Linked DNA regions of Oceanispirochaeta sp. M1. The protein of the gene in region 1 interacts with the protein of each later gene in a pairwise test. Links are inferred from orthologs where the notes say so. Each region holds a gene or a part of one and is shown on either strand. Other genes may lie near its edges. The genes, in order: rlmKL and typA.

The links.
Region 2: the proteins of rlmKL (region 1) and typA interact in binary tests that used the Escherichia coli proteins (3 or more experiments, as listed by UniProt). The link is inferred for Oceanispirochaeta sp. M1 from one-to-one orthologs.

What each region holds. Positions count from the first base shown.
Region 1 is NZ_QQPQ01000020.1:46,894-50,219, reverse strand. Bases 165-3,163 are described here. They hold rlmKL (bifunctional 23S rRNA (guanine(2069)-N(7))-methyltransferase RlmK/23S rRNA (guanine(2445)-N(2))-methyltransferase RlmL), read right to left. Parts: upstream 2,755-3,163; coding sequence 574-2,754; downstream 165-573. Other genes in these bases: DV872_RS15020 (FlgD immunoglobulin-like domain containing protein), read right to left, coding at 2,754-3,163; DV872_RS27125 (hypothetical protein), read right to left, coding at 400-534; DV872_RS15030 (hypothetical protein), read right to left, coding at 165-416. Also shown: more of DV872_RS15030, read right to left, coding at 1-164; more of DV872_RS15020, read right to left, coding at 3,164-3,326. UniProt on the Escherichia coli protein: Specifically methylates the guanine in position 2445 (m2G2445) and the guanine in position 2069 (m7G2069) of 23S rRNA. Methylation occurs before assembly of 23S rRNA into 50S subunits.
Region 2 is NZ_QQPQ01000009.1:141,027-144,284, forward strand. Bases 272-3,202 are described here. They hold typA (translational GTPase TypA), read right to left. Parts: upstream 2,688-3,202; coding sequence 855-2,687; downstream 272-854. Other genes in these bases: DV872_RS08340 (3-ketoacyl-ACP reductase), read left to right, coding at 272-735; murQ (N-acetylmuramic acid 6-phosphate etherase), read left to right, coding at 2,939-3,202. Outside these bases: more of DV872_RS08340, read left to right, coding at 1-271; more of murQ, read left to right, coding at 3,203-3,258. UniProt on the Escherichia coli protein: A 50S ribosomal subunit assembly protein with GTPase and nucleotide-independent chaperone activity, required for 50S subunit assembly at low temperatures, may also play a role in translation.

The DNA.
Region 1 (3,326 bases):
TCCATCGCAAGAAAGGGCTTGCTTTCATCCAGAAGATTTCTCTGAATTTCATCATCTATGAGACTTGTATAGAACTCAATGGAGTCTCTGTTTGTAATAACTATTCTATTGGGCTTGAGTTCCCCGTCCACGACCTGAAACTTAAGAAGTCCATAATGGGCGTTCTTAATCTTTTTCATCAGGATTTCAATCTGATTATTCGCAAAAAGGATATCTTTTCCGGCATGCAGAACGAAGCGATTATAGTCCAGAGACGGATCAAAAAAATCACAGATTCTGTGAAATATCCTTCTCTGTTCCTGTGTAAAACTGCCTACCTGAGAAAGGAATTCCTCTCTTTTGGGCAGATCCATTTGAAATACAGAAGGAAGTTCCTTTGTTTCCTGAACTTCTGCATTTTCATTTGCTTCCGGCATCTTCGTCCTCTTTCCGCTTTTTCTCTCTGATCTGAGAAACCAGATTCATCAGGTTTCTTAAAACCAGAGCTACACCTACACCGAGCATCAATGCTGAAATAATACGTCTCCAGAACATACTAATCATCATATACTTAGATGTTTACTTATACAACGATTATTCTTTTACTTCGGCTCCGCGGATAAACCAGCAGCGGTGGCCGTTTTTCTTTCCCTGAAAATCGTCAGAGACGGTCCAGGAACTCTGCTCTTCAATTGTATATTCCTCCTCCAGAACCTTATCCATAACAAACTGTCTGTAATTATTTGAAAATATAAGAACTCCACCGTGTCTCAATCTCTTCATACAAAGATGAATCAATCCTGCGTGATCGTTTTGTAAATCAAATTCAGAGTTTCTGGATTTTTTGTTAAAAGAGTTTGGTGGATTCAAATAAATTATATCGTAATATTCTTTATTGTTTCTCAAATACTCAAAGCTGTCTGATTTTTCAAATTTATAATCTTCTGGTTCCAGTTTATTAAGAGTGAAGTTATCCTTTCCCCAGCTTAGAGAAGACCTGTAATTTTCTACAGATACAATTTTAGATGCTCCTCCAGCTGCAGCCATAAGACTAGCAGTACAGCTATAGGAAAAAAGATTAAGTACAGATTTTTCCTTGCTGTTCTCTAACAACCAACGACGGATATTCCTATGTTCCAGAAAAATTCCTGTATCTTGATAATCAGCAAAATTTACCCAGACTCTTTTATTCCATTCTTTTATAAGGAAACGTTCCCCTCTAGGTTCAGGCGTACTATACTTTTCCTTTCCGATCTGACGGTGTTTCTGCTTTAGATATATCTGATGCTTTGGTATTTCAAAGAGTGCACTGAGAATCTTTAAACTTTCACTGACTCTCTTTTGGGCTTTCACCTCATCAACTCTAAGGGGCGGTTTATACTCCTGCACATGAATCCATTTATCTTCGTATACATCAATGGCAAAATTAAAGTTAGGAAGGTCAGCGTCATAGACTCTATAACAACTTACATCTTCACGCTTCATCCATTTTTTAAGGTGTTTTCTTCTCTTTGAAAGGCGGTTTAAGAATTGACGACCCTCATCAGACCACTCCATTTCAGAGACAGGAAGGCGTTCAGTCTTAGAATTATCTTTTTTCTCTGTATGACTGAAAAGATCATAGTGTACCAGAAAGCAGGAAAGAGGACCGTTCATCACTTTATTTTCACGGGTGCTTCGTAGTCCTATGGACTTGATTAGAGGTTTTTCATCGGAGATTACAGTCAACTGCCAATTGCTGAACTCCTCTTTTTTAACAAGCTCTCCCAGTTCACGGTAGAGAGAATAGAGAGCCCCTTTATCACCAATCCTATGACCATAGGGAGGGTTTGTTAATAAGAGTCCCCTGGGGGATTTCGTCATAGCCTCTGTGAAATGAAAATCTGATAGCTCCTGTTTCTCTACATGGATATACTTTTCAAGTCCGGCTCTTTTTATATTCTCTGTTGCAGCGGCAATAGCATGACGGTCATTGTCGTATCCAAAAATCCGAGGGAGTTTTTCAAGGCCTGCCTTCCACTCCTGTTCTGCACGATCCATACACTCTTCCCAGAGATCCTGGTCATGCTCTGTCCAGTGGAGAAATCCGTAATGATTTCGATGAAGCTGAGCTGGTAATCCACCAGCGATCATAGCTGCTTCAACCAGGATGGTACCACTGCCACACATGGGGTCCAGAAATATAGAGCCTTCACTGCTCATCTCTTTCCATCCGGCACGCAGCAGCAGAGCCGCAGCAGTATTCTCACGAAGAGCCGCCTTTGCTGTATCCAGACGGTATCCCCGGTTTGAAAGACTGTCTCCAGAGAGATCGAGGTAGAGTTCGGCTGAATTATCTTCCTGCACATGAATCTGAAAGTTATAATCAGGGTTTTCTCTGTCTACATCAGGACGGCTTCCAGTTTTATCTCGCCAGAAGTCGGCAATTCCGTCCTTAAGTTTCAGGGCGACCATTTTCTGGTTCATCTTGCTTCTTTTCAGAGTTGAACGGCAGGAAAATGTTCCATCCTCCCTCATTATACTGTCCCATGGAAACGCGGCAGCCCCCGCAGTAATAGCGTCAAGACCGTCAATTTCAAATTCATGCAGACGCAGCAACAGATGCCCGGCGATTCTGGTCTTCAGAGAGAATTCATAGAGAAACTCCAGGGAGGCCGTAAAGGAGAGCCCTCCCCTTGTTCTCTTATCGATTGTCCCGCCCAGTGCCAGAACCTCCTCTTCAAGAAGGTCTTCCAGATACACCGGACAGGCGGCAAATAGTTTATATGTTTTCATTATTTAATGAGGATAAATTCCACTCTCCTGTTTTTCCATCTATTCTCCAGATCACTGTGGGGAACGATGGGATCCGTGCCGCCCTTACCGGCGACATCCATCCTGCTGTCCTGAATCCCAAGTTTACTCAGGGATTCCTTGACTACGGCTGCTCTGGAAAGGGAAAGTGGCTGAAGCTCTTCTTTCTCTTCCCGGGCTGCCCTGACAGGATTGTCATAATACTCGCTCACCGCATGGCCTTCAACCAGGATCTTGTAAGAACCGTACTTTTTAAGGACTTCCGCAAGACGTTTCAGAATCTCCTGGTTTTTGTCACCCTGTTCACCCGATGCAACAAGGCTGGCCTTATAGGGCTGGAAGGTTATATTGGATATTTGAACCTTTAGTCGGTTACCATCTCTGATTACAAGGATATCTACGGGTATCTTACCTGATTCAACTGTTGAGTGACCCAGGAAGTCTGTTACTCTGATCTCATAGGGGTAATCTTCTGCAGACTGTACCAGTTCACCCTGACGTGATCTTCCATCCCAGATAATTCTCTCGGAAGGTCTTCCTCTACCGCCGAAGCT
Region 2 (3,258 bases), on another replicon or contig:
ATCGCCCTCAAACTGGCCGAAAAAGGCTTCGATGTGGCAGTGAACTATGCAGGAAACAGTGAAGCAGCCCAAGAAAGTCTGGAACTATGTCGGAAAGCCTCCTCCTCTGCCGGATATGCAGGCCGCTTTGAAGCCTTCCAGGGTGATATAAGCAACGCAAAGAGCAGAGAAAAACTCTTATCAGAGGTCCTCTCCCATTTCGGTGATCTTCACGGTCTGGTCAATAATGCGGGTGTGGCCCCCAAAGAGAGAAGAGACATTCTGGATATGACAGAGGAGTCCTTCGACCGCCTGATCGCTACAAACCTGAAGGGTTCATTCCATCTCAGCCAGGCCGTCTCAAAATACTGGCTCAGCCTCCCCCTCTCTGAAAGAGGATTCCGCAGCCTGATTTTTATAACTTCTGTTTCATCTGAAATGGTCTCCATCAACAGAGCTGAGTACTGTATAGCAAAAGCTGGACTCTCCATGGCATCCCAGCTTTTTGCCAGGAGACTGGCAGATGAGAATATCGGAGTCTATGAACTGAGACCGGGTATTATCCTGACAGATATGACAGGAGCCGTTAAAGACAAATATGATGCCCTTATCGCCGAAGGATTAGTCCCACAGAAACGCTGGGGAACACCCGAAGATCTGGGCAAAGCCGCAGCCAGCCTGATAACGGGAGACTTCCCCTATTCAACAGGTTCGGTCATACATGTGGACGGGGCTCTGCATATTCCAGCGCTATAGATTCAAAAATAATTACAACTTTTCTTGACCATGACATTATAAAGAAGAAAGACAAAAAAAACCGGCAGTATCTGATTTACAGATTCTGCCGGCATGATTATTCTTATTCCAAGGAACTATTAGTTCTTCTTACCACTAATCTTCCGCTCTGAGGCAGAAAGGATAATCTTTCTCAGACGGATAGACTTGGGAGTTACTTCCAGCAGCTCATCCTCACGGAGAAACTGAATACCACGTTCCAGAGTCAGGGGAATTATGGGTGTCAGTACAACCGCATCATCCTTACCCGAGGCACGGACATTGGAAAGCTTTTTGGTCTTACTGGCATTTATATTCAGGTCATTTTCTCTGTTATGCTCACCTACAATCATACCCTCATAAATGGTATCACCAGGCTGAATAAAAAGTGTTCCTCTGGGTTCCAGATTGAACAAGGCATAGGGAACAGCCTCACCAGTTCTGTCAGCCACAAGAGCTCCCAAAGTACGATCCGGAAAGTCCCCTCTATACTCTTCATAACCGGAGATCAGGGAGTTCATAATTCCTGTACCTCTTGTATCTGTCAAAAACTCATCACGGTAACCGATAAGTGCTCTTGCAGGAACTGAAAATTCCAAACGAACACGGCCGTGCTCATGGTTTACATAGCTGACCATCCGGCCTTTCTTCTTGGAGAGTTTCTCGGTAACAACTCCTGTATAGACCTCTTCACAGTCCACATAGAGAGTTTCAATGGGCTCAAGAACCTTTCCGTCTTTATGATGGAAGAGAACTTCGGGCCGTCCGACACAAAGCTCAAAGCCTTCTCGTCTCATGGTCTCGATTAGGATAACCATCTGGAACTCACCACGTCCTTTAACAATAAATCCATCCGTATCAATAGACTCTTCCACCTTGATGGATACATTGAGCATAGTCTCTTTTTCGAGACGCTCTCGGATTTTACTGGACTGAACAAACTTACCCTCGGTTCCCATGGTGGGAGAGGTATTGGGTGAGAAGCGCATTGAAACGGTAGGTTCATCGACTGTGATCCGTTTCAGAGCCTTGGGAGCCTCACGGGTGCAGATGGTATCTCCAATATGAACATCGTCGATACCTGCAAGTACAATGATGTCTCCAGGACTGGCATTGTCTGTTTCTACCAGTGAGGGACCATTGTATACCTGGATTTTTGACACATTCAGAGGAACCTGCTTTGCCTCTTCTGTGATACAGACCAAGGAGTCTCTGGATTTAACATGACCATGAACGACCTTACCGATTGCCAGGCGTCCCAGGTAGTCGGAGTAAGACAGGTCTGTTACCAGCATCTGAAAGGGTTCTGCATCGTTATAAGCGGGAGGAGAAACTTCTTCAATGATGGTGTCCATCAGAACATGAAGGTTATCTGCTTCGTCTTCAAAATTTTTCTTGGCAATCCCGGAACGTCCATCGGCAAAAAGTACGGGACATTCAAGCTGATCATCGTGGGCATCCAGGTCGATCAGAAGGTCGTATACTTCACTTAAAACCTCTTTGGGACGTGCATCGGGACGGTCGATTTTATTGATAACTACAATAACTGAAAGACCTGCCTCCAAAGCCTTGGAGAGAACAAAACGAGTCTGAGGCAGGGGACCTTCTGAGGCATCTACCAGGAGAACTACACCGTCTACCATGGAGAGGGCTCTTTCCACCTCACCTCCAAAGTCGGCATGTCCGGGGGTATCAAGGATATTTACTTTTATACCCTTCCAGTCGATGGAACAGTTCTTGGCAGCGATAGTGATTCCGCGTTCCCGTTCCAGGTCCATATTGTCCATCAGACGTTCTTCTGTTTCCTGTCCTTCACGGAAGGTACCGGACTGTTTGAACATAGAGTCCACCAGAGTTGTTTTTCCATGGTCTACATGGGCAATGATGGCTATATTTCTAAGATTCTTGTTAAAACTATTATTTCTATGAGGCAATGCGTTTCTCCATTCTACCAGGACCAATTTACGATCCTGGTGTTTTATTCTTGAGGCCGAGAGGCCTTAAATCCATATCTATAAAATAATTCCAGTCACAGTACTCTATTAATATGGGAAATTCCATAGACCAAAGGACTTAGTGGCAGAATAAAATAGAACAAAAAGAATAAACTTGTCATATATGAAAATAAATTTTATTCTAGAGACACATGAATGAAAATATTTTTAATTAAATTCAGAGGAAAAAAATGGATAATTTATCAGAACTTGTTACTGAACAGGCCAATCCCGCCTCATTGGGCATTGATACAAAGAATAGCCATGAAATACTCGAAATAATAATCAATGAAGATAAAAAGGTACCCCTTGCCGTGGAGAAGGCTCTCCCTCAGATAAGCCCTTTAGTTGATAGAGTAGTAGAACAATTTAAGAAGGGAGGCCGCCTTTTTTACATCGGAGCAGGCACATCCGGCCGCCTGGGGGTATTAGATGCTTCAGAATGCCCGCCTACATACGGCAGCGATCCCGAAATGGTTCAGGGCATAATTGCCGGTGGACAAGAGGCACT